DNA from 2 places in the Ornithinibacillus jepli genome. Region 2 is predicted to be linked to the other one. Evidence: riboswitches for the same ligand, from Rfam matches in the RefSeq annotation. Region 2 holds a riboswitch; the other holds the start of a gene.
What was found. A riboswitch is a leader RNA that binds a small molecule or an ion and turns the genes downstream of it on or off. The one in region 2 is predicted to bind S-adenosylmethionine.

Region 1 (5,589 bases), on a different contig from region 2:
TCTTTTATCCAATTTATTAGTAATAAAATCACCAATGAATTGGAATATGAACACAATAATAATAATTAATACCGTACATACAAACACGACATCAAAGTCTCGTCGTACAAATCCGTGGTAGTAAGCAAAATCTCCTAGACCGCCTGCTCCAATAACACCAGCAACTGCTGTATACCCAATTAATGCAATGGCTGTTACGGTTATGCCAGAAACTAATGCAGGCATGGATTCTGGAAGTAACACTTTAAAAATAATCGTTTTCGTTTTGGCACCCATGGATTCGGCAGCCTCTACTACTCCTTTGTTTACTTCACGTAAACCTATTTCAACTAATCTTGCATAAAATGGCGCAGAACCAACTATTAATGCAGGTAGTGCAGCGTTTGGACCTCTTATCGTTCCTATCAAGAAATTCGTAAAAGGAATTAAAAGTAGAATTAATATAATGAAAGGAATCGCACGAAAAACATTCACGATAGTTGCTACGATAAAGTTCAATATTTTATTTTCCCAAAGACCACCATTAGATGTTAAGTAAAGTAAAAGTCCTAGCAATACTCCAATAATGACTGTTCCTACTAACGCAAGTAGTGTCATATAAAAAGTCTCTCCCGTTGCTACAAGTAAATCTTCTATCACAACATTAGGAAATAATTCATTAAGCATTTGTTAAAACCTCCGCTTCTACCGAGGTTTTTTCGGCAATATATTGAAGGGTACTTTTAATCTCATTTTCGCTTCCAATAAGTTGGACGACGATTGTTCCATATGCACCAAGCTTCGTTTGTGTTATTTTCCCTTGAAGGATATTCACTTCAACGTCAAACGCCTTTGATAATTTGCTAATTAATGCTTGGTTAGCGGACTCCCCGACGAAGTGTAACTTGACCACTTCTCCACCTGGATAAACCTTTAAGAGCTGATCAAAATCACCATCCGGGTCCCCCATAACCTGCTCTACAAATTTCTTTGTAACAGGTTGTTTTGGTTTTAAGAAAACATCTATTACATCACCTTGTTCCACAATTTTCCCATTTTCCATAACAGCAACTCGATTACAGATTTTTTTAATTACATGCATTTCATGTGTAATTAAAATAATTGTTAATTTTAAACGTTCGTTGATATCAACTAGTAAATCCAATATGGAATCGGTTGTTTCTGGATCCAAAGCAGACGTAGCCTCATCACATAGTAACACTTTCGGATTGTTAGCAAGAGCTCTAGCAATTCCTACTCTTTGTTTCTGACCACCACTTAGTTGAGCCGGATAGGCACTTTCCCTTCCATTTAAACCAACTAGTTCGATCAGTTCTTTAACTCGTACTTCTCTTTCATTAGCAGGTACCCCTGCAATTTCAAGAGGAAATGCGATATTTTCACTGACTGTTCGAGACCAAAGCAAGTTAAAATGTTGGAATATCATCCCAATATCCTGTCTTGCTATTCGAAGCTCCTTCTTATTCATCGCAGTAATATCTTTATTCTGTATCGCGACCTTTCCTGAAGTAGGCTCTTCTAATCGATTCAATAAACGTATGAATGTACTTTTTCCCGCACCACTATATCCTATAACACCAAATATTTCTCCATCTTCAATTGTTAAGTTTAATTTATCTACTGCTGTTATTTCTTTCTGATCGAAGCGAAATATTTTTGTTAAATCCTTTATTGATATCATGCAATATCCCTCCTCTTTTTATAATGTGCAAAAACAAATAAAAAACGCCTTTCTGCAAGAGAACAGAAAGACGTAATATTAAGCAATATTAAATCCTAACGTTCTCTCATCTTTCAAAGCATGATGCTTTGTAGGACTTGGCACCTTTTTCAAACACGAAGTTTGAAGGTTGCCGCGGTTTCGTAGGGCCTTTCCCTCCACCGCTCTGGATAAGAGATAAATTTATCATTCATTTTTCCGATAGAAATTACTATATCACCAGTACAGAAATGTGTCAACATAAAAAACTATATTTTTTTATTTTTTATCGTAAAATAACCCAGGTTCATATTTTAAAAGATAGCTATAAATATTCGCAATTGACTTGAATGCGTATATTTTTTCTTTCAATTCATTTTCCTTTTTTATAACCAGACAGGGAACACTCTCTATTTTATTTTCTTGCATAAAATCAGGAAAAAGAGAAGCATTCATTTCATAGAAAATAGTCTCATTATGTACCGATTCTATTTTATCTAGCATTGTTCTCGCTACATGACATGTACCACAAAATGGAGTATAAATGTAAAGTAAAAATTCGTGTTCTTCGAGTATTTCGTGAGAAATCTTTCTCAAATCATCACCTACTTGTAAGCTATACTAAATAATGAGGATGAACCGCAATATGCTTACCAAGTAAAAGCATTGCCAAAATTCGTTCTGGTGTCGCTGCTACTTCTCGGTACTCACTACTTACGTAAATATGCTCTGCATGTGGTAGCTCTAACGATAACCGTTTACGCAGCTTCATTCCGGATTGATCTTCATCAACAAAGATATAAACATCTTTCTCATCCAATTGATAAGTTTCTAACATTTCATCAAATCTTTCTATATCAAACGTTCCATTCGTACAAATAATCGTAATTTGATCATCAATAACTTTCTCGAGTTGCCTTTTGTCAGTTAAACCTTCAACAATGATAACACGTTCAGATTGTTGTGAAATCATGATAGATCCCCCTCACATTATAAAAAGCTAGAAAGAATAGCAGGAGCTTGATATCTTTGAAAGTGAAACTGACTCTTTTCCATAAAGGAAAAAAGTCAGTATTTGATTTATATGAAATTAGTCTTGCTCAATTAATTCTTTATATGCTTCTGGAGATAATAGATTATCAAGTTCAGACTCATCACTAGGTTCGATAATAATCATCCACGCACCTTCGTATGGAGATTCGTTTACTAGCTCAGGGCTGTCTTCTAATTCTGTATTCACTTCGACAATTTTCCCACTAATTGGCGCATATAACTCAGATACTGTTTTGACAGACTCTACACTACCAAATGGTTCATCAACTTTAATTTCATCTCCAACCTCTGGCAGCTCAACGAATACAATATCTCCTAATTCATCTTGAGCAAAATCAGTTATACCAACACGTACTGTGTTACCTTCCTTTTTTACCCATTCATGTTCTTTTGAATATAATAAGTCGTTTGGTAAGCTCATTACAATCCCTCCGAATAATTGGTTGTACATTAACTATACAACCTAACATACTTTTACGCTAGTATTTATTAATCCACCCAAATAGTTTGGAACTCATCTTCTTTAAAACCAACGGTGACTCTCTTGCCATCTGTTGCAATTGGTCGTTTAATTAACATACCATCAGTAGCTAAAATCTCTGCCATTTCTTCCGTGGTAGCATTTTTTATTTTGTCTTTTATATTTAATTCGCGATACTTTTTACCGCTTGTATTAAAGAATTTTTTAGCAGGAAGTTCGCTTTTTTCAATAAGTTTTAATAGCTCTTCCTTGGAAGGCGTTTCTTCCACAATATGTATGCTTTCATACTCAACGTTATGCTCATCAAACCATTTCTTCGCATTTTTACAAGTTCCACAGTTTGGATACCAATAAAAAGTTAATGCCATCATTACCCCTCCTTTTTCTACGTATATTTTATCATGAATTAATAGGAAATATAAGGGTAATGGATTTGATAGAAGAAGAGCTACCTCTATTTAAAACTTTGATAACTTCGGGTCAATTTGTGAAAACTTCAGGTAAAAACCATGGAACTTTGTGTCAAATTGTGAAAACTTCGCGTGAATAATAAGATTGTTCGGGTTATCTATTAAAATGAGTAAAATTACTGCTATACTATTCTTAATGAATGAATTTTTTAAGGAGAGCTAATGAAATATATAAACGATATTCCCATTTTGCTGATAGCTATTACTTTAATGATTTACGTGCCTCTACGGTTAATTTATCGTAAACGTCATTTTATTAAAGATCAATACATACGGGAGATAACGATAATATTATTAATCGCCTATGTAGAGACAATCCTATATTTAACACTATACCCATCTACTCCAATATTAACTAACAATGTTTCTATTAATCTAGTTCCATTTAAAACAATTAATTTGTACATAAATTTTCAAGGTGATACATTGCTACAAATAATTAACTTGTTTGGCAATGTCGTGGTTTTTGTTCCCATAGGGATTTTTGCATTGATTTTAATGGAACGGGTATCCTTTTTCACCATGATACTAATCGGATTTGGTAGTACTCTATTTATTGAAGTGATGCAATTAATCTTGTCAATCAATGAGGTCATTGCTAGAAGTTTTGATGTAGATGATCTTATGTTGAATACTATAGGTGTGCTAATTGGTTATTTGATTGGATTAGTAATAAAAAAACTATTTCCACATAATAGACATTAGAAAAAGCTTGAAATCTGTTCCAAGCTTTTTCTGCTTACTATTAGATTAAAAAAACTCATATAACCCTTCATCAAAATATGTATACTCTTCCTTTGAGACCTTATATCGTGTATATCCTTCATAAAAGGAGTTTATTAGCTCTGCATCATCAATAAATCTGCCGATTGCTAATGCTTCATCATAACGAGGGTCACCAATAGTCATACCGGCCACATCGATAAACAACTTTACTTTACCATCTACAACAAGTACATTATCGGTTGTACAATCACCATGAATGATAGTCTGTTTGACAGGTTGAGGTTTCGTTACTTTTAGTTTTTCTAAAAGCTCTGCATCTCCTTCAGCCTCCCCCATCTCTAAATATTCTCTTGCTTTCTCCAATTGTCCAGCTAACCAATCACTAGGAGATTGGAATGTATCTATCAGTTCCACTTCGTGAAGTGTCTGCAACATTTGTCCAAAACTTTTAACTAACGCCTTCTTTTCTGTTAGATTATCAGCCCCTTTTAATGCAGTCGTTAATGTTGTACCTGGTTCGAATGACATAATTAAGTGACTGCTAGCTGCTTCTTCCATAAATCCGTAATATTTTGGTACAAGTATATGGGTTTGACAAGATAACTTTTGCAATACAGCTGCCTCGTTCCTTAACCACTCTCTATACTTTTCTTTAAATGAACTTTTTAAAATATAAATATTCTTTTCCGAAATTACTTTCTGTACTTGAGAAGTACATCCTTGTTCAGCTAAGAGCTCAATGCTTTTAATTTTCCCTATAAATTCGGTTATCCTAATTTTTAAATGCTGATCCATTTTCCCCCACCACTCAATCTATTACTTTGGTCTATCAGGACGTTCTATTTTTTCTAGCTTCTCATACATTTCTTCTACCCATTCCATATCGATTGGTCCATTTAACACTTTATAATACTCTCCACTATTAAGATAGTTTAAGCGATTTTCATAAATATTGGCCATAAACGGTTTATCATTCGAATAAATAGTAAGTTTAAAGCCTCTTTCCTTTGAAACATCACTATTCCACTCATGATCTTTCATCTTTTCCACGCGATACTGGCTTAAGAATTCATTTAATTCTTCTACATACTCTTTATTATCTGACATCAATTTATCGTTAATAATTATGTAATCCACTTTGTTGGTATTAATACGAATTA
Region 2 (5,589 bases):
ACACCTGACTTTGATGTAGAGGATTACTTAAATGAGCAGTATTCATTGGATAATACCCATTATGTCACGGAAGAATGGGTGAACGAAGAACTTGGGATAACAAACTATACCGTGAAGATTCTGCCTGATACGAAAGAATTTGGACAAGAGATTACGGATATATTTGTAAATGGCTCTCCTAATTTCGATGATGATAGAACAATAGAAATGTTTGAAGTGGCTGAAAAAATCATGAATGATTTACCTACTATCCATGATAACATTCATATAGATTCAGTTAATTGGGTGTCATATGATGGAGAATTCTCTGTCATGTTAATACAAGATTTTGAGAATAGTGGTTCAAATGTAGGCAATAAGGGAGACGACGAAACACTGTCCCACTATTCAAGTGAGCAAATTGAATATGCACGAGTTTGGTTGGAGCTTGGACCAAATCAAGCGTTAGAGGAATTGTACGTTCGGCATATCCCAGCTGGCACACCACTTAACCCGAATGATGATACCAGTGCTAGCTATCCTGAAGATGTAATCCAGTTAGCAGGTACTCGTTTAGTAGATGGAACGGTAACATATAGTGGTAATGGGGATGGGACGATTAATGTATACAATGTTCCTTTGCGATGGGATGGCAAATACCCTGCTGGTAAACAATTTTACACGGATATAATAGAAAACACAGAGCTAGTGTACATAGACCCAGGTGAAGATGAAAAAGTTATTAATTTAATTAACTTATTAAACTTAGATCAGTAGTAATAAGTTATCAATAAAAAGCTGGAGGATTAATCCTCCAGCACCAAAGCAACAAGTTGATCACCTTCATCAAGCATAAGCTTCTCTTTGTACGTGACAAAGACAATGTTTCCATTTTTCTTCTTCATACATAATGGCGTCCCGTTAAATGATAGTTCACCCTTAAGAACTGACTTTTTCTCCGTAATATCAAAACTCTTTATTTTATATCCAATATTGACCTTTTTATTTATTTCTGTAAATGTTTCACCTTCTCCAAAAAGAAGATTGGCTCTTAGTGATGACGGAATTGCTGTATCTGGAGTTTTATGACTATGCACTGGCAAGGCAAAAATATTTTGATAGCCAAACTCTGGAATGTACGATTGGCATACGAGTGCATTGTAAGCAGCATCCCCTGTCAACGATAAAATTATTTCATACGGAGCCATATCTATTTCGAATTCACTTTGCTCTGACAAAATTTCACCATGATACGTTTCAATTCCTAATCTTTTCGCTTGTTCTAAGCGAGTGTTAGAGGAGTCTGAAATCAATACTGGTGTCCCTAATTGTTTTAAATGATGAGCAAATGCTATGGAGAAGCTGCTTGCTCCGACCATAACAACTCCAGTAGATTCGGTATTGGCTAAGCCTAGTTTTCGTGCGATGGGACCGATCGTAAAACCATGTGCACAAACCGTAATGAATACTAAGGCTAATGTTAATGATGTTAAGATCGTTGCATTCGGATAACCATCCTCAACAAGAATCCCCGCAAAATAACCGGATACTGCAAGCGCTACTATTCCCCTAGGTGCAATCCAACCGACTAGCGTTTTTTCTTGTATTGTTAGTTCTGTTCCGATGGTAGAGACCCAGATGGATAATGGTCTAACGATAAATAACATGACTAAGACGAATATAATAATTGGCCATGTGAATACTTGCAAAATAGTCTCTTTCGTAAGAGAGGCCGTTAGTAATATAAAGACAGTCGATGTTAACATGACCGAGATATTCTCCATGAAATGATTAATACTACTTATGGAATGAACAAATTTCTTAGTTCTCGCTAACGTAAGTCCCATTACGGTTACCGCAAGCATTCCTGTCTCATGCATAATTGCTTCGCCAATGGTGAAACAAATGAGTACAAAACAAAAGGTGATAGGCGATTTTAGATATTCTGGAAACCAGCCTTTCCCCGCTAGAAAACTTACTAATAACCCAATTACAAATCCAACGATAACGGCTAAAAGTGCATCACCGAAAAACGGAATAAAATCACGGTAACTAAAACTTTCTGCTGAGGTGATTTTAATTATCTCGTACGCAAATAGCGCTAGCAACGGTCCGATTGGGTCCACTACAATACCTTCCCATTTCAATACAGAGGATACTCGAGAGGATAATTTTGCCTGTCTTAATAAAGGGATAATGACTGTCGGACCTGTTACGACAAATAAACCACCAATAATAAACGATATTTCCAAACTAAGTCCAGCTATAAAATGAGCAGCTAAGGACCCAGCAATCCAAGCTATAGTGGTACCTATCGTTACAATTCGGTACACAGACTTGGATATTCCTTTCAGCTCACGTACATCTAGGCTTGTACTACCTTCAAATAAAATTAGTGCCACTGCAAGCGAAATAATTGGACTGTAAAGACTTCCAAGTGCAACTTGTGGATTTATTAAGCCAAATATTGGTCCAATTAATAACCCGGCAAGAGACATAATAACAATGGACGGCCATTGAATTCTCCAACCCAACCACTGCGAAAAAATCCCAAGCGTAATTACAATAACGATACTAATTAGTGCAAATTCTGTATGTATATAGATCACCTTCTTTTTGTTCGATAAAAATATTTTATCACTGACTTTGGTTGGTAGCTAATGTAAGTTAGTTTTAACCAGACTTGCCAAATTATGTTTATGACACAATTAGATGAAAGGACATGTCTTAACTAAAAAAGCGGTCAAAACACCACGTTAATTCTTCGCAAATTCTCCATCAACTTCAACAGTAGAAAATATATTAATAAAGGCCTTTTCATCGTGTTTACGAACAATTTCTTTTATTTTTAACGTCTCATAACGTGTAACGACCATCATTAAAATTTGTTTCTTTTCCTCTGTGTATCCTCCGTACCCCTCTGTAATGGTAATACCTCGGTAAATGGATTGAAGTAAATCCTTTCTTATCTGATCACCTTTAGTCGTTACAATTTGCATCGTCAGTTTGATATGGCTCGTGTGAATGGTATCAATTACTTTCCCAGTCAAATAGATCGATAAAAGGGTGTATAATGCAATATCCCAACTGAAGACAAAACCAGATAAAAGTACAACGATTCCATTCATACCTGTAAGGAGAAGCCCTACACTAGTATTACTAATTCGGGAAATAATAATCGCTATAATATCTAGGCCACCAGAGGTTCCAGAATATTTCAGTATAACACCGACACCAATTCCACCTATAATTCCACCAAAAATCGTGGAAAGCAAAATATCGTCAGTTACAGCAACTACTGGCAAAATGTATAAAAAGAAAGAAAGTGAACCAACACAAACTAACGTATTGATAGTAATTACCTTTCCTAATTTAAAGTAGCCTAGAATTAGTAAAGGCAGGTTAAGAATAAATGTCAACAATCCTATATCCAATGGGGTGATTAATCCAATCAATATGGCAATACCACTAACGCCACTACTTAAAATACCAAAAGGGACTAGGAAGAAATTAAAGGCAAATGCAACAATTAAAGAACCGACTATGACGACTAAATTTTTCATGTTTTGAACTCTCCCTAGTGTTTACAATTTAGTTTAATGATCAACTTTTTAACGTACACTCGTGGTGTCTTATGTGAGTTTTACTAGTTCGCTAAAATAATCAAGCTGTTTTTTTGCCCTCTGTAATGTTTCCTCATTGATAATAGGCATTTTTTTCTGTTTATCAATATACTCATCCAATAAATAGAGACCTTTTAAATTATGCCCCTTTAATGTCGCTAATAATGGTTTAAGCGTATATTCAAGAGCTAAAAGATGTGAAGGACTTCCTCCGGTCATGATAGGAAGTATTGGCTTATGCTTTAAAGCATCCTGTGGTAAAAGATCAATCAATGCTTTTAAGACCCCAGAATATGCCCCCTTATAAACAGGTGATCCAATCAGGACACCGCGAGCGTTTTGGATTAATGCTATGATTTGTTTTATTTTTGGGTTGTTTACGTTCATTTCAAACAAATCTTGATAAGGTATATCTTTTACTGAAATATGGGTTACGGATAATTGCTTATCATTTAGAAGTGTCCCAAAATATTTTAATACCTGCTCTGAACCGGATAATTTGGCGGTGCTTCCAGATATCGTAATGATCTCACTCATACATGCTCATCCTTTCTTACTTTTCATGGTAGCTTAAGTTTTTACTTAGAAAAGCTCATAAAAAAATCCCTCATTCTTTGGATGAGAATAAAGGGATTTTACATAGTATGTTCATCTCTTATCTCTCAAGAATAATCTCGTCGGAATTAGCACCTTTCTGACTTAATTAGATCAGAGGTTGCTGAAGCTTCTTCGGGCCTGGTCCCTCGGCTTCTCTTGATAAGAAGTAGTTGTATATAATTATATTGTTATATTCTATTCGAATAAATCCTATCAGTCAAGTCGGAATTAATCTGTTGACAAGATACAAAGGATTACTTTATGATATAAAGCAATAATCAGATAATTTCATCTTATCCAGAGAGGTGGAGGGATATGGCCCTTTGAAGCCTCGGCAACAGGTTCTTTTAATTAGAATACTGTGCCAATTCCATCAAGCATATGCTTGGAAGATAGGAGAGTGCTACGTTATTTTTAGTATTAATCTCTTTTCCTATCTAGGAAAAGGGATTTTTTTATATTTTACAATCAAAACATAATAGGATGAGGAGGAATTTTATGAAATATGGTTTTTGGTTACCAATTTTTGGTGGGTGGTTACGGAATGTTAAAGAAGAAAATATGCCACCTACGTTTGAGTATGCAAAGAAAGTAATCCAATCTGCAGAAGAATGGGGCTATGATACAACCTTAATTGCTGAACTATACTTAAATGATATTAAAGGAACAGACAAGGATTCCCTAGAAGCATGGTCAACTGCAGCGGCCTTAGCAGCAGTTACCGAGAAAATTGAAATCATGACAGCTGTTCGCCCAATATATCATAACCCTGCCGTAACAGCAAAAATGGCCGCAAATATTGACCATATTAGTAATGGCCGTTTTACCTTAAATATTGTTTCAGGATGGTGGGTCGAAGAAGCAAAACAATATGGTGGGGATTTCACCGAACACGATGAGCGGTATGATCGTACAGAAGAGTTTATTGAGATTTTAAAAGGATTATGGACAGAAGATACGTTTTCCTATGACGGGAAATTCTATCAAATAGAAAATACCAAACTATCACCTAAACCAGTGCAGCGTCCTAATCCAATTTTATATGCGGGTGGTGAAAGTGAAAAAGGGAAACAAATTATTTCATCGCTTTGTGATGCCTATGTAATTCATGGACATACGGTAGAGGAGGCAAAAGTTAAGATTACAGACATGAAAAAGCGTCGAGAAGAAGCGGGGCGTGAACCTCTTGCAACTATTGGAATGGCCGCTTATGTCATTTGTCGCGATACGGAGGAAGAAGCACAGGAAGAATTAAAACGAATCACTACGGTAAAAGATTTAAGTGGTTATGCAGGGTTTAAAGATTTTACTTCTAAATCAGAGCTGGAACAACAAATCCAGTTACAAGATTATTCCGTATCCAATCGGGGAATCCGCCCTAATCTAGTAG

Region 1: linked by a shared signal. The riboswitch ahead of AB1K81_RS14135 (methionine ABC transporter ATP-binding protein) and the one ahead of ssuE (NADPH-dependent FMN reductase) in region 2 are both predicted to bind S-adenosylmethionine.

What each region holds. Positions count from the first base shown of each region.
Region 1 is NZ_JBFEGG010000003.1:479,287-484,875, reverse strand. It holds gene AB1K81_RS14140 (methionine ABC transporter permease) at 1-666, opposite strand, end outside; gene AB1K81_RS14135 (methionine ABC transporter ATP-binding protein) at 659-1,681, opposite strand; SAM riboswitch class I at 1,785-1,897, opposite strand; gene AB1K81_RS14130 (thioredoxin family protein) at 1,979-2,296, opposite strand; gene AB1K81_RS14125 (toprim domain-containing protein) at 2,316-2,672, opposite strand; gene gcvH (glycine cleavage system protein GcvH) at 2,790-3,173, opposite strand; gene AB1K81_RS14115 (arsenate reductase family protein) at 3,242-3,601, opposite strand; gene AB1K81_RS14110 (VanZ family protein) at 3,866-4,408, shown strand; gene AB1K81_RS14105 (phosphotransferase family protein) at 4,454-5,224, opposite strand; gene AB1K81_RS14100 (hypothetical protein) at 5,246-5,589, opposite strand, start outside.
Region 2 is NZ_JBFEGG010000001.1:159,783-165,371, forward strand. It holds gene AB1K81_RS00780 (hypothetical protein) at 1-756, shown strand, start outside; gene AB1K81_RS00785 (cation:proton antiporter) at 786-2,588, opposite strand; gene AB1K81_RS00790 (YitT family protein) at 2,736-3,542, opposite strand; gene ssuE (NADPH-dependent FMN reductase) at 3,612-4,139, opposite strand; SAM riboswitch class I at 4,255-4,365, opposite strand; SAM riboswitch class I at 4,490-4,598, shown strand; gene AB1K81_RS00800 (LLM class flavin-dependent oxidoreductase) at 4,698-5,589, shown strand, end outside.